3 regions of the Pseudomonas entomophila genome follow, and region 2 is predicted to be linked to each of the others. Evidence: predicted binding sites of a transcription regulator. Region 2 holds the regulator's gene; each other region holds the start of a gene.
What was found. The regulator FliA, encoded in region 2, starts transcription of late flagellar genes. The targets are predictions, from matches to a motif close to CTAAAGTTTNNNNNNNNNNNGCCGNTAA.
Positions count from the first base shown of each region.

Region 1 (8,071 bases), 2.7 Mb from region 2:
ATCTCTACTTCCGTTCCGCCGCCCACCCCGGTCCTGCCCTTGTGCAACGCCTGATTGGGGAAGTAACTGTAGCCTGACAGCACAGCCTTGATCGCACTGAGCAACTCTGTCAGGTCTTGCTGCTTGCAGACATAACCAGCGGCGCCTGCCTGCATGCAGCGCATCGAGAAATGCCCCGGTGCCTGAGAGGTCAGTACCAGCACCTTGCTCGCAGGACTGACCAGGGTTACCCGGGCGACGACTTCCAGCCCATCGAGCTTGGGAATTCCAATATCCAGAATGACAATATCGGGTAGATGCTCTCGCGTCAGTTGCAAGGCATCCACACCGTTATCGGTTTCCGCCACCACCTCGTAACCATGCCGCTCCATCAGCATGCGTACCGCCAGGCGAATGACCGGGTGATCATCCACGATCAGCACTTTGTTCATGCGATATCCATTGTTTCGTTATTTTTAATTACGACACTCCACCATAACCGAACATCGCAACGCTTTATGCAACGGTTTCCTTGGCAGAGACATTCAAAGAAACTACTTACTCAGTTAAAGGAAATTTCCTACACGCTCCCCGATAATCGAGGCCGGGGCCTTGCAGGTTGCAGCATTAAAAAAATAGCATTGGCGCGACCTGGATAAAATCGCAAATCATTTACATTCTGTGCAGGAAACTTCAACGCCTTGCGCAGAATATTCGAGCCCATCACTCGATAAGTCGGTTTTCCTCACAAGGAAACAACACCGGCTTATCCTGTGGCGTCAAACAGGCTACTGATGAGCTATACCCGTCGCAGGCACTTATCATGAGTCAAGAATCAATCAGTCCACTGGCCCTCATCGCCGTGTTCGCCGGTGTCATCGAAGCCTCGGCACTGGCTTCGCTGCCATTCCTGAGCGAAAGCAGTCAGACCATCTACACATGGTTCCTGGTGGGGTTTCCTTTTTTTCTGACTGTATTGTTTTTCCTGACGCTCAACTTCAACAGCAATACGTTGTTCGCCCCCAACAAGCACGCTGCGCCAGCGCCCTGCGCCCCCCCAGACAAAACATCGCCCTCCCAGATCTCCAGCACACCTCCCGAGAGCTTGGCGCCACGAACCATTGCCGAGAAGTCACTTGATTCAAACGAAGAACCCATGGTCATCGCAATCTCCGGTCCGGACAGCCGCAAGCTGATCGAGAACCAGGTACTGCGCCTGATCAATCGCCCGCATCGAGCGACCCGGCGCTGGACGCTGTACAACCTCGATACACGCACATGCATCCAGTTCACGGTCAGCCCCATGCAGGGCAATGTCGAAACTCCACCGAACAATCATCACCCTCCCTGAGCGACAGGCAATAAAAAACCCGGCAAGGCCGGGTTTTTTCATCACCATCCAGACTCAGAGCAGCGAACGCCCCTTGTTGGCCGCGATCCGCATGCGCAGTGCATTCAACTTGATGAAACCTGCTGCGTCAGCCTGGTTGTAGGCGCCACCATCTTCCTCGAAAGTCGCAATGTTGGCATCGAACAACGAATCGTCGGATTTGCGGCCTACAACAGTGACGTTGCCCTTGTACAGCTTCAGGCGGACGACACCGTTCACATTGACCTGCGAGGCGTCGATCATCTGCTGCAACATCAGGCGCTCGGGGCTCCACCAGTAGCCGGTGTAGATCAGGCTGGCGTACTTCGGCATCAGCTCATCCTTCAGGTGAGCGACTTCGCGGTCCAGGGTGATCGACTCGATGGCGCGGTGGGCCTTGAGCATGATGGTGCCGCCCGGGGTCTCGTAGCAGCCACGAGACTTCATGCCGACGTAACGGTTCTCGACGATGTCCAGGCGGCCGATGCCATTGGCACCGCCGATGCGGTTCAGGTCGGCAAGCACGGTGGCAGGCGACTTCTCGACGCCGTCGATGGCGACGATGTCACCATTGCGATAGGTCAGCTCGATGTAGGTGGCCTGGTCCGGAGCGTTTTCCGGCGAGACGCTCCAACGCCACATGTCCTCCTCGTGCTCGGTCCAGGTATCTTCCAGGACGCCACCTTCGTAGGAGATGTGCAGCAGGTTGGCGTCCATCGAGTACGGCGATTTCTTCTTGCCGTGGCGCTCGATCGGGATGCCGTGCTTCTCGGCGTAGTCCATCAGTTTCTCGCGGGACAGCAAGTCCCACTCGCGCCACGGGGCGATAACCTTGACACCAGGCTTGAGCGCGTAAGCGCCCAACTCGAAACGCACCTGGTCGTTACCCTTGCCGGTCGCACCGTGGGAAATGGCGTCGGCACCGGTTTCGTTGGCGATCTCGATCAGACGCTTGGCAATCAGCGGACGGGCGATGGAGGTACCCAGCAGGTACTCGCCCTCGTAGACGGTGTTGGCGCGAAACATCGGGAAAACGAAGTCACGCACGAACTCTTCGCGCAGGTCATCGATGTAGATTTCTTTCACGCCCATCGCCTGGGCCTTGGCGCGGGCCGGTTCGACCTCCTCGCCCTGCCCCAGGTCAGCGGTGAAGGTCACCACTTCACAGTTGTAGGTGTCCTGCAGCCACTTGAGAATCACCGAAGTATCAAGGCCGCCGGAATACGCCAATACGACCTTTTTTACGTCCGCCATGCCATCACTCCACGGGATTGTACGGAAAGGCGTGATTCTACCGGCCTTGCCGAAAAATTTACAATGGGGCGACAGCTTGTGACGACAAAGCGACAGGAACTGTCGAGGGCGCGACCCGTGGTCGCACTCAGGCCTTGGTTGCGGGCACAGGTTTCGCGGGCGCTGCGGCAGGAGCCGAAGGAGCGGCCGGAATCGGCGCGGCCGCGGCCGGAACCACAGGTGCGGCGGGCTTTTCCACGGGTTTCTCCACCGGGGTCACACGGTCGAGCTGGATATTCACTCGGCGGTTGCGCGCACGGTTGGCGGCACTGTTGTTCTTGGCCAGTGGGTAGCGCTCGCCATGGAAGCGCACGGTGATCTGATCATCCGGCACACCATGGGCCTTCAGGTACTCGGCCACGGCCAGGGCGCGCCGGCGGGAGGTGTCGCGGTTGGTCAGGCGATTGCCGCTGTTGTCGGAATGGCCGTCGAGCTCGATATGGTTGACCGAAGGGTCGGCCTTCAGGTAATCGAGGATCACGTCCAGGCGCGCACGCCCCGAGGCGTCGAGCTCGATACCTGCGCCAGGGAAGCCGACCTGGGTCTGGCGGATCTGGTCGAAGTTCATCGGCAACAGTTTCGCGGCGCATGCCTGGTAGTCACCATATGCCTTGGTGAAACTCACAGGTAGCACGTGCACTTCCATCGGCCGCCCACCTTCGCCGGTATAGTTGCGCACCACCGTGCTGCGCCCATCGAGCAGGCCATTGATCAAACGACTGGCCTGGCCCTGTGACGAGGTAAACAACACCCCGGTGCGGGCCATGCGCACAGCGCCAAGGTTCACGTCGCCACGCCCCGGTTGCCAGGGTGCCGCCGCCGCCAGCAGGGTGGCGGAGCCGGCACCCAGCACATTGCTGTCCGAACGCAACTGGAAGGTCGGCTGCTCGCCAGCGCGGCGCACGAACTCACCGCTGCCGAAACCGTCGATCGGCTGGATCAGGCGACACTCGAACTGGTCACCCTCGACTTTCCAGGCGACGTTCTCCACGCGAGTCTGGAAGGTCAGGGCCCCGGCCGGCAAGCTGGCGACGAGGGTGAACAGGGCTAGGTAACGCTGGCGCACGGGCGGCTCCACAGATTCTGACGGCTTACCTCAAGGCTATCGGTCGCTCGTCGGAAAACTTGATAGCCGTGCTTGAACAAGGGTTTTCCGGTACGATTGGCTTCTGAGTTCGACCCGCCTGGTATTCCCAATGTCCGATCGCCTGACCCTCCTGCGCCCCGACGACTGGCACATCCATCTGCGCGATGGTGCCGTGCTGCAACATACCGTCGGCGACGTGGCGCGCACCTTCGCCCGCGCTATCATCATGCCCAATCTCGTATCGCCAGTTCGCAATGCCATTGAAGCCGGCGCCTACCGCGAGCGCATCCTCACCGCTCGCCCGGCCGGCAGCCGCTTCGAACCGCTGATGGTGCTCTATCTTACCGACCGCACCAGCCCCGAGGATATCCGCGCGGCCAAGGCCAGTGGCATCGTCTACGCCGCCAAACTGTACCCGGCCGGTGCCACCACCAACTCCGATTCAGGCGTGACCAGCATCGACAACATCTTCCCGGCCATAGAGGCACTGGCAGAAGTTGGTATGCCACTGCTGGTACACGGTGAAGTGACCCGTAGCGAGATTGACGTATTCGACCGCGAGAAGCGCTTCATCGACGAGCACATGCGCCGCCTGGTGGAGCGTTTCCCCACGCTGAAAGTGGTGTTCGAGCACATTACCACCGCCGATGCCGCACAGTTCGTCACCGAGGCCTCGGCCAATGTCGGCGCAACCATCACCGCTCAACACCTGCTGTACAACCGCAACCACATGCTGGTCGGTGGCATCCGTCCACACTTCTATTGCCTGCCCATCCTGAAGCGCAACACTCACCAGGTCGCACTGCTGGATGCCGCCACCAGCGGCAATCCGAAGTTCTTCCTCGGTACCGACTCGGCACCCCACGCCAAGCACGCCAAGGAAGCCGCCTGCGGCTGCGCCGGTTGCTATACCGCCTATGCCGCCATCGAGCTGTACGCCGAGGCGTTCGAGCAGCGCAACGCGCTTGAGAAGCTCGAAGGCTTCGCCAGCAAGCACGGCCCGGACTTCTACGGCCTGCCGCGCAACACCGACACAATCACCTTGGTGCGTGACGAGTGGACCGCGCCGGACAGCCTGCCGTTTGGTGACAACACCGTGATTCCGTTGCGTGCAGGTGAAAAGCTGCGCTGGCGCCTGCTGGAGGACAACGCGTGAGCGAAGACCTCTACGAAGACGACCAGGACAGCCAGGTCAGCAGCGGCTCGCGCCACCCCATGGCCGAGCGCTTCCGCGGTTACCTGCCGGTAGTAGTCGATGTCGAGACCGGCGGTTTCAACAGTGCCACCGACGCGCTGCTGGAAATCGCCGCCGTGACCATCGGTATGGACGAGAAAGGCTTCCTGTTCCCCGAGCACACCTATTTCTACCGGGTCGAACCGTTCGAAGGGGCCAACATCGAAGCGGCCGCGCTGGAGTTCACCGGCATCAAGCTGGACCACCCGCTGCGCATGGCAGTGAGCGAGGAAAGCGCGCTCACCGAAATCTTCCGCGGCGTGCGCAAGGCCTTGAAAGCCAACGGCTGCAAGCGGGCGATTCTGGTCGGGCACAACAGCAGCTTCGACCTCGGCTTCCTTAACGCCGCGGTGGCGCGCAACGATATCAAGCGTAACCCGTTCCACCCGTTCTCCAGCTTCGACACGGCCACGCTCGCCGGCCTCGCCTACGGCCAGACCGTGCTGGCACGAGCTTGCCAGAGCGCTGACATCGACTTCGATGGCCGCGAGGCACACTCGGCACGCTACGACACCGAGAAGACCGCCGAGCTGTTCTGCGGCATCGTCAATCGCTGGAAAGAGATGGGCGGTTGGCGCGATTTCAACGATTGAGCTGACAGCTTGAAACAAAAAAAACCGGCCACGAAGGCCGGTTTTTTTATTCGCGTGGCAATTACAGCTTGCCAGCGTTCTCGCTCAGGTAAGCCGCGACACCTTCCGGCGAAGCATTCATGCCCTTGTCGCCTTTCTTCCAGTTGGCCGGGCAGACTTCACCGTGCTCTTCATGGAATTGCAGGGCATCGACCAGACGCAGCAGCTCGTCCATGTTGCGACCCAGCGGCAGGTCGTTGACGATCTGCGAACGGACAACACCGTTGGTATCGATCAGGAAGGCACCACGGAAGGCCACGCCGCCTTCGGACTCGACGTCGTAGGCCTTGCAGATTTCGTGGGTCATGTCGGCAGCCAAGGTGTACTTGACCTGGCCGATGCCACCGTTGTTGACCGGGGTGTTACGCCAGGCGTTGTGGGTGAAGTGCGAGTCGATCGACACGCCGATCACTTCCACGTTGCGCGCCTGGAAGTCAGGGATGCGGTGGTCCAGGGCGATCAGCTCGGACGGGCAGACGAAGGTGAAGTCCAGCGGGTAGAAGAACACCAGGCCGTACTTGCCCTTGATGGCCGAGGCCAGGTTGAAGCTGTCGACGATCTCGCCGTTGCCCAGCACGGCCGGTACGGTGAAGTCAGGGGCTTTTTTGCCTACGAGTACACTCATTCGATTTCTCCTGATGAGGGGTAAAACCTTGTCCGGATGAGACAAGCCCACCCGGAATCCGACAAAGGCCGACCATCATACACGGCTTAGGGTGACAGGCCGAATCTCTACCACCGGTCGCTCAAGGGCGGCCCTTTCAGAAAGTGCTTTGACAAGCATTCTCATTACCATTACTCTCCAACCCATCGACTCAACCCGCGATGGTTAGCCCTTATGTATGTGTGTCTCTGTGTCGGTGTCACCGACGGACAGATCCGCGATGCGATCTACGAAGGATGCTGCAGCTACAAGGAAGTTCGAGCCACCACCAATGTCGCCAGCCAATGTGGCAAGTGCGCCTGCCTCGCCAAGCAGGTGGTGCGTGAAACCCTGACCGAGCTGCAACTCAGCCAACAGACCGTGCTGCCCTACCCCGTTGAATTCAACGCGGCGTAACAAAACAGAATTTGAAGAACCGGACCTCGCGTCCGGTTTTTTTATTCCTGCAATTCAATAAGTTAGCGCCATAACGCGGTTCACAAACATTCTTATTCCGATTAAATTTCACTTATTATTCAATAACTTAGGTTTGACACAGGGGGTAGCCAGGCTCAAACTTGTATTCATTGACTCAACTTCCATAGGGCAGGACCCCATCATGAAAGGCGACGTAAGCGTCATCCAGCATCTCAACAAGATCCTCGGAAACGAGCTGGTCGCAATCAACCAGTACTTCCTGCATGCGCGCATGTACGAAGATTGGGGCCTGAACAAGCTTGGCAAGCACGAGTACAAGGAATCCATCGACGAGATGAAGCACGCTGACAAACTGATCAAGCGTATTCTCTTCCTCGAAGGCATCCCCAACGTTCAGGACCTGGGCAAGCTGCTGATCGGCGAGCACACCAAAGAGATGCTCGAGTGCGATCTGAAGATCGAGAAGAAGGGCCACGCCGACCTCAAGGCTGCCATCGCCCATTGCGAGACCGCCGGTGACTTCGGCTCTCGTGAACTGCTTGAAGACATCCTCGAATCCGAGGAAGAGCACATCGACTGGCTGGAGACTCAGTTAGGCCTGATCGACAAGATCGGCATCGAGAACTACCTGCAATCGCAGATGGGCGAAGAATAAGCGCCTACAAGGGCACCCACCGAATCAATTCAGAAAACAAAAAGCCCCGCAATCGCGGGGCTTTTTGTGTGCAAGGACCGGATCAGGCCTCGGAAGCCTTGGCCTTGGCGGCAGCTTCCTTGATCAGGGTCTGCAGTTCGCCGTTGGCGAACATCTCGCTCATGATGTCGCTGCCACCGACCAGTTCACCGGCAACCCACAGTTGCGGGAAAGTCGGCCAGTTGGCGTACTTGGGCAGGTTGGCGCGGATTTCCGGGTTCTGCAGGATGTCGACGTAGGCGAACTTCTCGCCACAACCCATCACGGCTTGCGCCGCCTTGGCCGAGAAGCCGCACTGCGGGGCATTCGGCGAGCCTTTCATGTAAAGCAGAATGGTGTTGTTGGCGATCTGCTCTTTGATTGTTTCGATGATATCCATGAAGCACCTCGGCTGAACTTTCCGACGTGATCGTCGGCACGGTGGCGCATTGTAGCGGAAAGCCGAGCGGCGTGCTCGGCCTTGCCGATCCTCAGGCGGCTTCCACCTCCACCGGCACACCATTGAGTGCGGCATTGCCGGAAACACCGTCGCGCAGGTGCTCGTCGGTCAGGTCGTTGGCACTGACGCCGGGCTGCGCACTGGCGATCTGCAACTGCGCGCCCTGGCGGGCATGGCCGTAGCCGTGGGGCAGGCTGACCACGCCTGGCATCATCTCTTCGCTGGCCTGAACCTGCACTTCGAGCACACCGGTACGCGAACGC
Region 1 covers NZ_CP063832.1:5,652,393-5,660,463, reverse strand. Annotated here, with positions in the region: gene IM733_RS25055 (response regulator transcription factor) at 1-431, opposite strand, end outside; gene IM733_RS25050 (hypothetical protein) at 803-1,330, shown strand; gene IM733_RS25045 (argininosuccinate synthase) at 1,385-2,602, opposite strand; gene IM733_RS25040 (flagellar protein MotY) at 2,730-3,707, opposite strand; gene pyrC (dihydroorotase) at 3,838-4,884, shown strand; gene rnt (ribonuclease T) at 4,944-5,555, shown strand; gene IM733_RS25025 (peroxiredoxin) at 5,617-6,219, opposite strand; gene IM733_RS25020 (bacterioferritin-associated ferredoxin) at 6,433-6,654, shown strand; gene bfr (bacterioferritin) at 6,857-7,330, shown strand; gene grxD (Grx4 family monothiol glutaredoxin) at 7,413-7,748, opposite strand; gene IM733_RS25005 (molybdopterin-dependent oxidoreductase) at 7,840-8,071, opposite strand, start outside.
Region 1: the regulator FliA is predicted to act here: its motif matches at 3,744-3,771, upstream of IM733_RS25040 (flagellar protein MotY).

Region 2 (8,071 bases):
CAGGGCCAGCCGGCCATCCTCCTGGTGGCCGGCCCGATCCGAGCCATGCTGTCGCGCTTCGGCCGCCTGGCTGTACCGAATTTGCATGTTTTGGCGTATCAGGAAATACCTGACAACAAGCAAGTCACCATCGTTGCCACCGTGGGCCCAAATGGCTGAGGTAGTGGGTTATGCAAGTTAAGCGTTTTTTCGCCGCCGATATGCGTCAGGCCATGAAGCTGGTCCGGGATGAGCTCGGCTCCGACGCCGCCATCATCGGCAACCGGCGCATCGCCGGCGGTGTCGAACTGACGGCCGCGCTGGACTACAAGCTGTCCGCCCTGGCGCCACGCGTACCCAATGCCGAGCTCGAGGACGAGCTGCGCAAGACGCAGTCGCGTATCGTCACCGCCCAGGCGCAGATCAATGACCGCAGCGAGCTGGGCGAGGGTAATCGCCAACTGTTCGCTGGCCAGTCGCTGACGGCCTCCGAGCCGCTGGTCGAACCGCACGTCGATGAGCCGGCGCCTGTCGCCGCGCCAGCGCAACCTGCGGTTGACCCGCGCCTGTTCGACGCCATGCGCTTCGAGCTGACCGGCCTGCGCGAGCTGCTTGAAGTACAACTGGGCTCGCTGGCCTGGAGCCAGTTGCAAGGCAGCAAGCCGCAACAGGCCAATCTCTGGCGTCGCTTGCAGCGCTTGGGCCTGTCCGGTGGCCTGGCGCGCGAACTGCTTGAGCTCACGGCCGAAATCGAAGAGCCGCGCCATGCCTGGCGCATGGTCCTGGCGCACCTGGCGCGGATGATCGAAGTGCCCGAGATCGAGCCGATCGAGGAGGGTGGGGTGATCGCCATGGTCGGCCCGGCCGGCATGGGCAAGACCACCACGCTGGCCAAGCTGGCCGCCCGCTATGTGCTCAAGTACGGCGCGAACAACCTGGCGCTGGTGAGCATGGACAGCTACCGCATCGGCGCCCAGGAGCAGCTCAAGACCCTTGGGCGTATCCTCAACGTACCGGTCACCTACGTCGACCCGGGCGAGTCGTTGGCCCAGGCCCTCGAACCGTTGCTGCGCAAGCGCGTGGTGCTGATCGACACCGCAGGCCTGCAGGCCAGCGACCCGGCGCTGCGCATGCAGTTGGAGACGCTGGCCGGGCGCGGCATCGCCGCCAAGAACTATCTCGTGCTGGCAACCACCAGCCAGAAGCAGGTGCTCACCGCCGCCTACCACAGCTACAAACGCTGCGGCCTGGCCGGTTGCATCCTGACCAAGCTCGATGAAACGGCTTGCCTCGGCGAAGTGCTGAGCCTGGCTATCAGTCATGAATTGCCGGTGGCCTACTTGACCGACGGGCCGCGTATTCCTGACGACCTGCAATTGCCGCGCAAGCACCAGCTGGTGAGTCGCGCGGTAAGCGTACAGATGCAGGACGAGCCCAGCGAAGAGGCCATGGCCGACATGTTCGCTGATCTCTACCACAGCCCCGGCAAGCGAGCGGGTTGAGGGTGAATACTGTGCAACGTACCTACATCATGGGGTTGCCCGGCCTGTCCGTGGCCTCGAGCATTCAGCCCCTCATGTGGCCTGGGTCCAAGCGAGACAAGGTAAAGAACAGACATGGGTAGCATGCATCCCGTACAGGTGATCGCCGTGACCGGTGGCAAAGGTGGCGTCGGCAAGACTAACGTTTCAGTGAACCTGTCCCTGGCGCTGGCCGAACTCGGCCGCCGGGTCATGCTGCTGGACGCCGACCTGGGCCTGGCCAATGTCGACGTACTGCTGGGCCTGACGCCCAAGCACACCCTGGCCGACGTCATCGAAGGGCGTTGCGAGCTGCGCGACGTGCTGTTGCAGGGGCCTGGCGGTGTGCGCATCGTGCCGGCCGCCTCCGGTACCCAGAGCATGGTGCACCTGGCGCCGGCCCAGCATGCCGGCCTGATCCAGGCCTTCAGCGAGATTGGCGACAACCTCGACGTGTTGGTGATCGACACCGCTGCGGGTATTGGTGACTCGGTAGTCAGTTTCGTCCGCGCCGCGCAAGAGGTGCTGCTGGTGGTCTGCGACGAGCCCACCTCGATCACCGACGCCTACGCCCTGATCAAGCTGCTCAACCGCGATTACGGCATGAATCGTTTCCGCGTGCTGGCCAACATGGCGCAGAGCCCGCAGGAAGGGCGCAACCTGTTTGCCAAGTTGACCAAGGTCACGGATCGCTTTCTCGACGTCGCCCTACAATACGTCGGCGCCGTGCCTTACGACGAATGTGTGCGCAAGGCGGTGCAGAAGCAGCGGGCGGTCTACGAGGCCTTCCCACGGTCCAAGTGCGCGCTGGCCTTCAAGGCCATTGCGCAGAAGGTCGATAGCTGGCCGCTGCCTGCCAACCCGCGCGGACACCTGGAGTTTTTCGTCGAGCGTCTGGTGCAGCCCACCAGTGCGGGGCCAGTGTTATGAACGCGAGCGGTTTCAAGATGTACAGCAAGGCGGCGAAAGACGCCCAGTACGAGCTGGTCGAACGCTACGCGCCGTTGGTCAAGCGCATCGCCTACCACCTGCTGGCGCGCCTGCCAGCCAACGTGCAGGTCGAGGACCTGATCCAGGCCGGCATGATCGGCCTGCTGGAAGTCGCCAACAAATACGACGCCAGCAAGGGCGCGAGCTTCGAAACCTACGCTGGCATCCGCATCCGCGGCGCCATGCTCGACGAGGTGCGCAAGGGGGACTGGGCGCCACGCTCGGTGCACCGCAACACGCGCATGGTCAGTGACGCGATTCGCTCGGTTGAAGCAAGAACCGGCCGCGACGCTAAAGATCACGAGGTTGCTGCCGAACTCCAATTGAGTCTCGATGATTACTACGGGATTCTGAACGACACCTTGGGCAGCCGCCTGTTCAGTTTCGACGACCTGCTGCAGGACGGCGAGCACGAAGGGTTGCACGAGGACGGAGCCAGCGGCCAGTTGGAGCCATCGCGGGACCTGGAGGACGAGCGCTTCCAGTCCGCCCTGGCCGATGCGATCGCCAACCTGCCGGAGCGCGAGCGTCTGGTCCTGGCGCTGTACTACGACGAAGAGCTGAACCTCAAGGAAATCGGCGAGGTGCTGGGGGTCAGCGAGTCGCGTGTCAGCCAGTTGCACAGCCAGTGCGCGGCACGTCTGCGCAGCCGGTTGGGTGAGTGGCGGGCGCGTTGAACCCAGGTTCGATGCAGTCGTTTTTTTAGCGGTACAGAATTGATTGACTGCGCGCTCGGCGCCGAGCGCGTTTAAGACTGCTTGGAGGTCTAATTGAACAAAGACATGAAAATCCTCATCGTTGACGACTTTTCGACAATGCGGCGGATCATCAAGAACCTGTTGCGTGACCTGGGCTTCACCAACACCGAGGAAGCCGACGATGGCACCACGGCGCTCCCCATGCTGGAGAACGGCCACTTCGACTTCCTGGTGACCGACTGGAACATGCCGGGCATGTCCGGTATCGACCTGCTGCGCAAGGTGCGGGCACACGACCGCCTCAAGGGCATGCCGGTGCTGATGGTGACCGCCGAAGCCAAGCGCGACCAGATCATCGAAGCGGCCCAGGCCGGGGTCAACGGCTATGTGGTCAAGCCATTCACCGCCCAGGTGCTCAAAGAAAAGATCGAGAAGATCTTCGAACGCGTCAACGGCTGAGTCACGTCAGGGGGCGCCATGGAGTCACAGAACAACTCTCTGGGTGAGTTCGAATCAACCCTGAAGAAGCATGCCCAAGAACTGGTCGAGAGCCTCGAGCGCGGCCGGTTCGGCGAGGCGGTGCAGCTGATTCACCAGCTGAACCAGACCCGCGACCGTGGCCTGTATCAGGAAGTCGGCAAGCTCACCCGTGAACTGCACAGTGCGATCGTCAGCTTCCAGATCGACCCGGCCATGCCGCAGGCCGAGGAAGTCTCGCAGATCACCGATGCCACCGAGCGCCTCTCCTACGTGGTGCGCCTCACCGAGGGCGCGGCCAACCGCACCATGGACCTGGTGGAGGAGAGCACGCCCGTGCTCAACGACCTCGCGAGCGAGGCCCAGGACCTGTCCGCCGACTGGCAGCGCTTCATGCGTCGCGAGGTGGCGGCGCCGGAATTCCGTGAGCTGGTCAAGCGCGTCGACAGTTTCCTGACGCACAGCGCCGAAGGCAATCGCAAGGTCGCCGGCCATCTCAACGACATTCTGCTGGCCCAGGACTATCAGGACCTGACCGGGCAGGTGATCAAGCGGGTGACCACGCTGGTCACCGAAGTCGAAAGCAATCTGCTCAAGCTCGTGCTGATGGCAAGCCAAGTCGACCGCTTTGCCGGTATCGAACATGACCACCAGCAGCTGCGTGCTGAAAAAGATCAAGAAAAACATCCGACTCGGGGTGAAGGTCCGCAGATTCATGCCGATAAGCGTGAAGACGTCGTGTCCGGTCAGGACGATGTCGACGATCTGCTATCCAGCCTGGGTTTTTAAGGAGCACGTTTAATGAGCTTCGGCGCCGATGAAGAAATCCTTCAGGATTTCCTGGTAGAAGCCGGCGAAATCCTCGAGCTACTGTCCGAGCAACTGGTCGAGCTGGAAAGCCGGCCCGATGATGCGGACCTGCTCAATGCGATTTTCCGCGGTTTCCACACTGTAAAAGGGGGCGCCGGCTTCCTTCAGCTCAACGAGCTGGTGGAGTGCTGCCATATCGCCGAGAACGTGTTCGACATCCTGCGCAAAGGTGAGCGCCGGGTCGACGCGGAACTGATGGACGTGGTGCTCGAGGCCCTCGACACGGTCAACAGCATGTTCAGCCAGGTTCGCGAGCGTTCGGACATCACCCCGGCCACGCCGGAACTGCTGGCGGCACTGTCGCGTCTGGCCGAGCCCGGTGGCGCGCAAGCCCCTGAGCCGGTCGTTGAAGCTGCCCCGCAGGTCGAGGCCGAGCCGGACATCACCGACACCGAGTTCGAGCAACTGCTCGATTCGCTCGATGCGGTCAAGGCGCAAGCCGAGGTCCATGAGCAATTGCAAGGCGAAGTGGTCGGCGCGGGCGGTGACGAAATCACCGACGCCGAGTTCGAATCGCTGCTCGATCAGTTGCATGGCAAGGGCCAGTTCTCGGCGGATGCCGCGCCGAGCGCATCGGCGCCTGCCGCCGCGCCTGCCAGCGACGAAATCACCGACGACGAATTCGAGTCGCTGCTCGACCAGTTGCACGGCAAGGGCACCTTCGCCGTGGACGCCTTGCCGGCTGCCGCCGCGCCTGCGGCCAGCGCAGCATCGGCCGCGCCTGGTGGCGAGGACATTAGCGAGCACGAATTCGAAGCGCTGCTGGACCAGTTGCATGGCAAGGGTAAGTTCTCGGGCGACGCCGTCGCCAGCGAGGCGCCTGCCGCCGTAGCTACAGCCGCGCCTGCCGCCGCCAAGGTCGAGCCCAAGCCTGTGGTCAAACCTGCGCCGGCACCGGTTGCCGCCAAGCCAGCCGCCCCGGCTGCGCCAGCCCGTGCCGCCGCCGCACCGGCCGCCGAAAAGCATGGCGCCAGCGAAGCGGAAACCACGGTGCGGGTCGATACCGCGCGCCTGGACGAAATCATGAACATGGTCGGCGAGCTGGTGCTGGTGCGTAACCGCTTGGTGCGCCTGGGGCTCAACAGCGGCGACGAAGCCATGTCCAAGGCCGTGTCCAACCTCGACGTGGTCACCGCCGACTTGCAGACCGCGGTCATGAAGACCCGCATGCAGCCGATCAAGAAGGTCTTCGGGCGCTTCCCGCGCCTGGTTCGCGACCTGGCGCGCCAGTTGAAGAAAGAGATCAACCTGGAGCTGGTCGGCGAAGAGACCGACCTGGACAAGAACCTCGTCGAGGCACTGGCCGACCCGTTGGTGCACTTGGTGCGCAACGCCGTCGACCATGGTGTCGAGATGCCGGACGAGCGCGAAGCCTCGGGCAAGTCGCGCATGGGCCGGGTGGTGTTGTCCGCCGAACAGGAAGGCGACCATATCCTGCTGTCGATCTCCGACGACGGCAAGGGCATGGACCCGAGTATCCTGCGCGCCAAGGCCGTGGAAAAGGGCCTGATGGACAAGGACGCGGCCGACCGCCTGAGCGAGTCGGACTGCTACAACCTGATCTTCGCCCCGGGCTTCTCGACCAAGACCGAGATTTCCGATGTGTCCGGCCGTGGCGTGGGCATGGACGTGGTGAAAACCAAGATTTCGCAACTCAACGGCTCGATCAATATCTTCTCGGCCAAGGGCCAGGGCTCGAAGATCGTCATCAAGGTGCCGCTGACCCTGGCGATCATGCCGACCCTGATGGTGATGCTGGCCAACCAGGCGTTCGCCTTCCCGCTGGTCAACGTCAACGAGATCTTCCACCTCGACCTGTCGCGCACCAACGTGGTCGACGGCCAGGAAGTGGTGATCGTGCGCGACAAGGCGCTGCCGCTGTTCTACCTCAAGCGCTGGTTGGTCCAGGACCACGAGCACGAAGAGCAGCATGAAGGTCACGTGGTGATCCTGTCGGTCGGCACCCAGCGCATCGGCTTCGTGGTCGACCAGCTGGTCGGCCAGGAAGAAGTGGTGATCAAGCCGCTGGGCAAGATGCTGCAGGGCACGCCGGGCATGTCCGGCGCGACCATCACCGGCGACGGTCGTATCGCGCTGATCCTCGATGTCCCGAGCATGCTCAAGCGTTACGCCGCCCGGCGTATTTGATTTCGGTGGCGCGCCCTGGCGGGTGCGCCACCTAATGGAGTGTTTATGGCAGTCAAGGTCCTGGTGGTGGATGATTCCGGTTTCTTCCGCCGCCGTGTCTCGGAAATTCTCTCGGCGGACCCGACGATCCAGGTCGTGGGTACCGCGACCAACGGCAAGGAAGCGATCGACCAGGCGCTGGCCCTCAAGCCCGATGTCATCACCATGGACTATGAAATGCCCATGATGGACGGCATCACCGCGGTGCGGCACATCATGCAGCGCTGCCCGACGCCGGTGCTGATGTTCTCCTCGCTGACCCACGAAGGCGCCCGCGTCACCCTCGACGCCCTGGATGCCGGTGCGGTCGACTACCTGCCGAAGAACTTCGAGGATATTTCGCGCAACCCGGAGAAGGTCAAGCAGCTGCTGTGCGAGAAGGTCCACACCATTTCGCGCAGCAATCGTCGTTTCAGTGCCTACTCCAGCCCGGCGCCCGCCGCCGCGCCGGTGCCGGCCAGCAGCCATGCCCCAGCCAGCAGCTTCAGCAGCAGCGCCCCTGCGCGCGCCGCCGCCCCGGCCCGTGCCGCGGCACCGGCCGCCGCTCATTCGCCGGCGCCCAAGCGTAAGCCCTACAAGCTGGTCGCCATTGGCACCTCCACGGGTGGTCCGGTGGCACTGCAGCGCGTGCTCACACAACTGCCTGCCGGCTTCCCGGCGCCGATCGTGCTCATCCAGCACATGCCGGCGGCCTTCACCAAGGCCTTCGCCGAGCGCCTGGACAAGCTGTGCAAGATCAGCGTCAAGGAAGCCGAGGACGGCGACGTGCTGCGTCCGGGCCTGGCGCTGCTGGCCCCGGGCGGCAAGCAGATGATGGTCGACGGCCGCGGCACGGTGAAGATCCTGCCGGGCGACGAGCGCCTGAACTACAAGCCTTGCGTCGACATCACCTTCGGCTCCGCCGCCAAGTCGTATGGCGACAAGGTGCTGTCGGTGGTACTCACCGGCATGGGCGCCGATGGCCGCGAAGGCGCGCGCCTGCTCAAGCAGGGCGGCAGCACCGTGTGGGCCCAGGATGAGGCCAGCTGCGTGATCTATGGCATGCCCATGGCCATCGTCAAGGCCAACCTGGCCGATGCCGTTTACAGCCTGGACGAAATCGGCAAGCACCTGGTCGAGGCGTGCGTCTGATGGATGTCTTGAGCCTGATCGGCCTGATCCTCGCGTTCGTCGCCATCGTTGGCGGCAACTTCCTCGAGGGTGGCCATGCCGGTGCGTTGATCAACGGCCCGGCCGCCTTGATCGTGCTGGGCGGCACACTGGCGGCGGCTTTGCTGCAGTCGCCGCTGTCGTCGTTCAAGCGCGCGCTGCAGATCGTGCGCTGGATCTTCTTCCCGCCACGGGTCGACC
Region 2 covers NZ_CP063832.1:2,573,093-2,581,163, reverse strand. Annotated here, with positions in the region: gene flhA (flagellar biosynthesis protein FlhA) at 1-159, shown strand, start outside; gene flhF (flagellar biosynthesis protein FlhF) at 171-1,481, shown strand; gene fleN (flagellar synthesis regulator FleN) at 1,596-2,429, shown strand; gene fliA (RNA polymerase sigma factor FliA) at 2,426-3,166, shown strand; gene IM733_RS11205 (chemotaxis response regulator CheY) at 3,272-3,646, shown strand; gene IM733_RS11200 (protein phosphatase CheZ) at 3,665-4,453, shown strand; gene IM733_RS11195 (chemotaxis protein CheA) at 4,466-6,682, shown strand; gene IM733_RS11190 (protein-glutamate methylesterase/protein-glutamine glutaminase) at 6,728-7,852, shown strand; gene IM733_RS11185 (flagellar motor protein) at 7,852-8,071, shown strand, end outside.

Region 3 (8,071 bases), 1.2 Mb from region 2:
AGGCCTTCGGCCTCGCCCAGCAAGCTGTTCTTCGGGCGCTGACCGGCCTCGGCGAGGATGCGGTTGTCCACGCTGTAGATGGCCGCATGTGCCACCAGCGGATTCTTCACCAGGTTGCCCAGCAGCACGTTGAGGCTGAGGATGTCGTTGGACACCAGCAGCTCGGTCGCCGATGTGGCGGTCTGGGTGGTCAGGCTCTGGCCCACGGCGTCGGCCTGCTCATGCATGGCCTGCTTGAACTGCAGGCCCATGACGCAGGCATAGATCACCAGGGCCAGGGCCACCAGGAAAATGTTATGGCTGGCAATGCGCAGGGCCAGGGGAATTCGGCGCTGGCTCAGGGCTCGGTAGATCATCAGGAAGAAGTTGTCGGGTTTGACGGGCGTGGGCCGGTTCACAGAGCGCGGCTCTTCGTGGCGGGATAGGTGCTGCGCAGTATAGCGATACGTGTTTTGTCGGCAAAGTATCGTTAGCGCCCGATGGTCATGGAAAATCGGTAGAATGCGCATTTTTCATCGAAGTCGGAGCCCGGTCTTGCGCGAAATCGTCCTGATCAACATCACTGGTGAAGACCGTCCGGGTCTTACCGCGGCCATCACCGGCGTCCTGCTCCAGGGCGGTGTGAACATTCTCGACATCGGTCTGGCGGTGATGCACGGCACCCTGTCGTTCGGCATCCTGGTCGACATCCCCGACAACGAAGTGGCCACCGCGCTGCTGCAGAGCGTGCAGTCCAAGGCCCATGAGCTGAACCTGCAGGCCCGTTACACACCGATCTCCGAGGCCGACTACCAGCATTGGGCCGACAGCCAGGGCGAGGCGCGCCATATCGTCACCCTGCTCAGCCGCCGTGTCACCGCGCAGCAGTTGCAGCGGGTCAGCGCGATCATCAGCCAGTATGGCCTGACCATCGAGCGCATCGAGCGCCTGTCCGCCCGCGTGGCACTGGGTGCACCGACCGAGAAGGGCAAGTCCGCGCTGGAGATTTCCGTGCGTGGCGAGGCCAGCGATGCCCAGGCCCTGCGCGCCGATTTCTTTGCCCTGTCCGAGGAACTGAACATCGACATCGCCTTCCAGCGCGATGATCTGTTCCGTCGCAACCGTCGCCTGGCGGTGTTCGACATGGACTCCACGCTGATCGAGGCCGAAGTGATCGACGAGCTGGCCAAGGCTGCGGGCGTCGGTGAGCAGGTGGCGGCGATTACCGAGCGTGCCATGCGTGGCGAGCTGGATTTCCGTGCCAGCTTCAAGGAGCGCATGGCGCTGCTCAAGGGGCTGGACGTAGGCGCGCTCGACCAGATCGGGGCTTCCCTGCGCCTGACCGAAGGTGCCGAGCACCTGTTCGCCGAGCTCAAGCGCCTGGGCTACAAGACCGCGATCCTCTCGGGCGGTTTCACCTACTTCGCCAAGCAGGTGCAGGCGCGTCTGGGCATCGACTATGTGTTCGCCAATGAACTGGAAGTGGTCGATGGCAAGGTGACCGGCGTGGCCGTCGAGCCGATCGTCGACGCCCAGCGCAAGGCCGACCTGCTGCAGCAACTGGCCAGTGAGGAGGGCCTGCAGCTCGAGCAGACCATCGCTGTCGGCGATGGTGCCAATGACCTGCCGATGCTCTCCCAGGCCGGCTTGGGCGTGGCCTTCCGCGCCAAGCCGCTGGTACGCCAGTCGGCCAAGCAGGCGATCTCCACCCTGGGCCTGGACGGCGTGCTGTACCTTCTAGGCGTGCGTGATCGCGAAGCGCGCGGTTGAAGACTGCATCGCCTGGTTCGCCGGCAAGCCGGCTCCTACGGGTTTCGTAATACTCCCGTAGGAGCCGGCTTGCCGGCGAACAGTACAAGTGAAAAGGCCCTGCATGTGCAGGGCCTTTTGCATGGTGCTAGGTTCAGGCCTGGGCAGGCACTGCCAGCAGCTCACCCATGCGTACCGGGGAACCAGCACCGAGGCTCTCGGCCCACTTCACCTGCTCGGGCCCGAACAGCACGATGGCGGTGGAACCCAGCTTGAAACGACCCAGTTCGGCGCCTTTTTCCAGATGGATCGGTGCACGGCTGGCTTCGTCGTAGCGGAAGGTCTTCAGTTCACGCTTCGGTGGGGTGACCAAGCCAGCCCAGACCGTTTCAATCGAGGCGACGATCATCGCGCCCACCAATACCACGGCCATCGGGCCGCGTTCGGTGTCAAACAGGCAGACCACGCGTTCGTTGCGGGCGAACAGCTCCGGTACGTTTTCGGCGGTGGTCTGGTTGACCGAGAAAAGTCGGCCAGGCACGTAGACCATCTCGCGCAGGGTACCGGCCAGCGGCATGTGCACGCGGTGGTAGTCCTTGGGCGACAGGTAGATGGTGGCGAACTCGCCGCCCATGAACGGCGCGGCCAGGGCCGGATCGCCACCCAGCAGTTCCAGGGCGCTGAAACCATGGCCCTTGGCCTGGAAAATACGGCCGTGCTCGATGGGGCCGAGCTGGCTGACGGCGCCATCGGCCGGGCAGAGGATTGCGCCAGGGGTTTCGTCCAGCGGGCGGGCACCCGGCTTGAGGGCGCGGGTGAAGAAGGCGTTGAAGTGCTCGTAGGCGCTGAGGTCTTCGACCAGCGCCTCGGACATGTTCACCTGGTAGCGCTTGGCGAACCAGGCGGTGAAAGCATTCTTGAACCAGCGCGCGCGGCACTCGGCGACACAGCCGGCCAGGCGCGACAGCAGGTGATGCGGCAGCAGGTACTGGCTGATGATGAACAAACGGGATTTCATTGAGCGTCCTTAAACTTCTACGGGCGTGTCAGGGTGGTTGCCCCATTCGCCCCAGGAACCGGCATAACCCTTGACCCGTGGATAGCCGAGGTGCTTTGCCACAAGGTAGGTGAAGCCGGAGCGGTGGTGAGTCTGGCAATGGGTGATCACTTCCTTGTCCGGGGTGATGCCCAACTGCTCGAGTACTTGCTTGATGTCCTTGCGGATACGCAGATGGTCGTTGAGGTCCATGCCGGCGGTCCACTCGAAGTTGATCGCGCCAGGAATGTGTCCGCCTCTGGCCGCCAGGACTTTCTCGCCACGGTACTCCCCAGGTGCACGGGCATCCCAGATCGCCAGGTCGGTGGCCCCCAGGCGGCTCTGCAGATATTCACGGGTGGCGGTGGGTTCGGCATGCTGCCGTAGGCTCACCGGGCCGCCGGCGATTTCAGGTGCCTCGGTGGAGAGCTTGTCTGCCGGCCAGGCCTGGATACCACCGTTGAGATAGTGGTAGCCCTTGTGACCGATCACGTCGAGCAGCCAGATGAAGCGCCCGGCCCAGCCGCCACCCTCGTCGTCGTAGACCACGTAGACCGCATCGTCGCGGTGGCCGAGCTCACCGAACAGCTTTTCCAGGTCGGTATGGGCCGGCAGCAGGCCGGGAGCCGGCGGCTGGCCCAGTTGGGTACGTTTCGGGTCGACGAAGCGGGCCCCGGGGATATGCCCACTGCCATAGCGGTTGACGCTGGTCAGGTCGACCAGGATCAGCTGTGGCGAAGCCAGGCGCGGTAGCAGGTCCGCAGGCTCGATCACCAGGGGCAAGCCGGAAAAATCAGTCATCCACGATCTCCAGGGTGGAAAGAGGGCGATTGTAGCGCAAGGCAGCTATGAATGGCGGGCGCCAAAGGTGGCCAGGGCACGTTCCACGCACTGTGCGGTCTTGCCGAAAGCCTGTACGCCGACATCGGCCAAGGGCTTGCCACCTTGGTCGGCGACCATCAGCATCAAGGGTTGGCCATTGACTGCCAGCGAGCGCAGCAGCAGGTGCTCGCCCTTGAAGAAGGCGCGCAGTGGCGCGGGCATCAGTGCTGCGAACTGCGCGTGGTTCTCGGGGGTCAGGCGCAGTTGCGTGGCTTGGCTCAGCAGGCGCTGCAGCAATTTGCTCCCGGCCAATGGAAGGACCTGCCCGGCAGCCTCCTTGGGCAGACCAGCCAACTGCTGTACGCGCAGGCACTCATTGGGCTTGTCCAGCACCAGCAGCATCACGCGCTGCATGCCGCAGGCCAGCAGGGCTTCGCAGGCCTGGGTGGCGAGGTGCACGGCGTTGCTGAACGGGCTCGGCTGGGCCAGCAGTTCGGCGCACAGCTTGCGCCAGCGTTCGAGATCCTGATGCGCGGGCGGCGGCGGGGTGAGCATGTCCGGGTGCGGGCGGCGCTGGTGCCAGGGCCATATCAGCGCCTCGGCCGGATGGAACAGGGCATGCTGCGCGTGATGACGGGCACTGGCCGCAGCCTGCTGGTGGACCTGCTGCTGGACGTCGTCCAGCGTGGTTTGCAGATAGAGCGCAGTGAGCAACTGCCAGCGCAGCAGGTGGGGGTTGTCCCAGCCAACCTGGGCGGCCAGGGCCAGGCCGTTGGCCAGCAGCACGGTATTGGGGGGCTGGTTGAACCAGCGGCGCAAGGCCGGCTCCTCGTCCAGGCGTTGCTGCTGGACCAGTGGATCCTGCTCGCGGGCGATGCTCAGCACCTGCGCCAGTTGTTCGCGTTCGTCCATCAGCAGGCGGTACCCCTGGGTCACCCACTCGGGCAACCGCCAGTGCTGGGCCATGGCCTGGCACAGTTGCATGATGCGCACGCCGAACAATTCCTGCTCGACCTCGCCGGCGTTCTCCCCCTTGTGGATAACTCGCAGCTCCCAGGTATCGAGCAGATTGGGGTAGGCCAGGGCCAACGGCCAAAGCGGCGAGAGGAACAGCAGGCTGCCCCAGTGGATTTCCTGCCACAGGCGTGCAAGGCGGCTGGCGAACAGGCCATTGGCCTGCTGGGTGGCGTGCTGGCTGATCAGCAGGAACTGGCGCAGCACCGGTGGGATTTCGTCATCCGGCACGGCGGGCAGGCGGGCCAGCAACTGGCTGGTGCGCGCCAGGCCCAGGCGGTTGAGGGCGATTTCCAGGCTTTCGGCGGGTTCCGCCTGGCTGGCATTGGCCGGGTGATTGGCTTCGCGCATCACGCAGAGCACCAGCGCGGGGCTGTCCTGCATCAGTTCGGCGATGTCGCGCAGGGAGCGGCGGTTGTCGTTGATGGCCTGGAGCACACGGTCGTGGCTGTCTTTCGGAATCGGTACGCGAATCCCGTCGAGCAGCTTTACCCAGGCCTCTAGACTCGACGGGGCCCGACTTGGCACCTTGGTTTCAATTGGCATATTGACATCAGTCCGAACTGGCTTTTCGCATTGAGTGGCTATAGTCTGGCGCAGTTCTGCCGATAAGTAGAAGAAGAGTTTTCAAGCTCCCGCCCCTTACCCTGACCACGACAGCAAGTGCTTTCAACTTATGGCTAAAATTATCGGCATCATCGTCGTATTCGCGAGCGTGCTCGGCGGCTACGTGCTTTCCCACGGCAAGATCGCGGCACTGATCCAACCGTTCGAGGTGCTGATCATCGGCGGCGCGGCCTTCGGTGCGTTCCTCCAGGCCAACCCTGGTCACATGACCATGCATGTGATCAAGAAGTCGCTGAAGATGTTCGGCACCCGCTTCACCCACACCTTCTATCTCGAAGTGCTGGGCCTGGTGTACGAAATCCTCAACAAGAGCCGCCGTGAAGGCATGATGGCCATCGAGGGCGACATCGAGGACCCGGCGGCCAGCCCGATCTTCGCCAAGTACCCCGCAGTAATGGGCGATGAGCGCATGACCGCGTTCATTTGCGACTACCTGCGCATCATGTCCACCGGCAACATGGCGCCCCATGAACTCGAAGGCCTGTTCGACATGGAGCTGCTGAGCATGAAGGAAGAGCTGGAGCACCCGTCCCACGCGGTGACCGGTATCGCTGACGGTATGCCTGGCTTCGGTATCGTCGCGGCGGTACTGGGCATTGTGGTGACCATGGCCTCGTTGGGTGACGGCGACCAGAAGTCCATCGGCCTGCACGTGGGCGCGGCACTGGTCGGTACCTTCTTCGGTATTCTTGCCGCCTATGGCTTCTTCGGCCCGTTGGCCAACGCCCTGCGCCACGATGCGAAAGAAGAACTGAACGTCTACGAGGCGATCAAGGCCTCGCTGGTGGCTTCGGCTTCCGGCATGCCGCCGTCGCTGGCGGTCGAGTTCGGCCGCAAGGTGCTGTACCCGGGGCACCGCCCGAGCTTCGCCGAGCTGGAACAAGCAGTACGCGGTCGCTAAGCCATGGAGAACAATCAGCCCATCATCGTCAAGCGCGTCAAGCGCTTTGGCGACGGCCACCACGGCGGCGCCTGGAAGATCGCCTTCGCCGACTTCGCCACGGCGATGATGGCGTTCTTCCTCGTGCTGTGGCTGCTGTCCACTGCCACGCCCGAGCAGAAGATCGCCATCGCCGGCTATTTCAAGGACCCGATCGGCTTCTCCGAGAGCGGCACGCCGTACATCATTGACCTGGGTGGTTCGCCGCAGCTGGCTCCGGAAAAGACCATCAACCCGGAAACCAAGTCAGAACCAACGCCTGATACCAGCATCCAGCTGGACAAGGACCAGGTCGAGACCATGGCCGAGCAGGTCGAGCGCGAGCGCCTGGAACTGCTGCTGCAGGAGTTGCAGAACAAAGTCGAGGAAAACCCGCAGCTGCAGAAGTTCAAGGACCAGATCCTGTTCGAGATCACCCAGGACGGCCTGCGCATCCAGATCATGGACGCCGAGAATCGGCCAATGTTCGACCTGGGCAGCGCGCGCCTGCAGCCGTACTTCGAAGACATCCTGCTGGCCATGGCCGACACCATCAAGGCGGTGCCGAACAAGATCAGCATCAGCGGCCACACCGACGCCAAGCCGTATGCCGGCACCGGCGACTTCGGCAACTGGGAACTGTCGGCCAACCGCGCCAACGCCGCGCGTCGCGCGCTGGTGGCCGGTGGCTACCCGGACGGCCAAGTGGCCCGGGTGGTGGGTTATGCCTCGTCGTCGCTGTTCGATCGGGAGAATCCGTTCAACCCAGTCAACCGGCGCATCGATATCATCGTGTTGACCAAGAAGGCTCAGCGCAACATCGAAGGCGAGCAAGGCACGCCGGACGCGCCGCCTGCCAGTGCAGCACCAGGTGCCGCAGCGCCCGCGGCACCTGGTGCTGCGGGCGAAGCCGCGCAGGAGCCGATGCAGCCGCGCGAGCTGCGTCAGAAGCTGAACATCTTCGAGGATGGTGTGTTGAAGATGGACGAGGCCAAGGGCCAGTAATCGATAAGGGCCGCTTTGCGGCCCTTGTGGGAGCGGGTAAACCCGCTCCTGCCGCGTGGCGCTAAAACTCAGAACCCCCGCCGGATCTTGGCCTTGAGATCGGCATGAAAGAAGTCGGCATTGTCCCGATCGCTGAACCCCCTTCGTCCCGTGGACGACGCCATTCCCCGCCCGAACGTCTGTTCATCGTGATACGCCAATACAAACAGATCGATATGGCTGCGTTCGCGCATCACCGGCCATTTGCCCAATCGTTCCGGCGGGCTCCCCTCACCCGTGTGGTAGAAGCTTATTCGCCGGCTGGTAATGGACGCGGCCCCCAGCAGCCAGGCGGTCCACCAATCTTCACCATTGTTGTCGGAAACGACCCCGATCCAGTGGGTGGCATCGCTCAATTGCTGGCAAAAGTTGCCATGCAGGTCGTCGAGGGTCTGCCCATTGCAATCGAACAGTACCAGTTGGGTGGGAATGCCTTCGAGCAGCATGCGCTCGTTGAGGATGAAGGCGTCCAGGCGGGCGCCGTGGGGGTAGCTGATGAAGACCGGCATCAGTCCTGTTCTCCTTGTGGGAGGGAGGCGCAGTGCGGGTAGCGTGCTGATCTTGTCATTGTGTGACCTTCCTTGAACCGTGCAGGGGCGCCGCGGGTTGGCGACGGGTCCTGAGCGGAACAATCAGTGAAAGGTCGGGCGATCAACAAGGGATGACGGGAAAACGAGAGCCGTCCTACGGCTCTCGGTAAGGCGTCCTACAGAAAAGCCTCAATAGCTATCTTCTGGCAGGCTGGCAATGATCGAGCGGTAGCTGTTCATGCGCTGTTGCGAGACCTGTCCGCCTTCCAGTGCTTTGAGCAACGCACAACCCGGTTCGCGGTCATGTTTGCAATCGCGGAATCGGCAGTTGCCGATCAGGTCACGGAACTC
Region 3 covers NZ_CP063832.1:3,770,074-3,778,144, reverse strand. Annotated here, with positions in the region: gene IM733_RS16740 (histidine kinase) at 1-398, opposite strand, end outside; gene serB (phosphoserine phosphatase SerB) at 535-1,749, shown strand; gene asd (archaetidylserine decarboxylase) at 1,883-2,746, opposite strand; gene IM733_RS16725 (rhodanese-like domain-containing protein) at 2,756-3,565, opposite strand; gene IM733_RS16720 (HDOD domain-containing protein) at 3,611-5,146, opposite strand; gene motA (flagellar motor stator protein MotA) at 5,277-6,128, shown strand; gene motB (flagellar motor protein MotB) at 6,132-7,151, shown strand; gene IM733_RS16705 (molecular chaperone Tir) at 7,220-7,699, opposite strand; gene rsgA (small ribosomal subunit biogenesis GTPase RsgA) at 7,910-8,071, opposite strand, start outside.
Region 3: the regulator FliA is predicted to act here: its motif matches at 5,185-5,212, upstream of motA (flagellar motor stator protein MotA).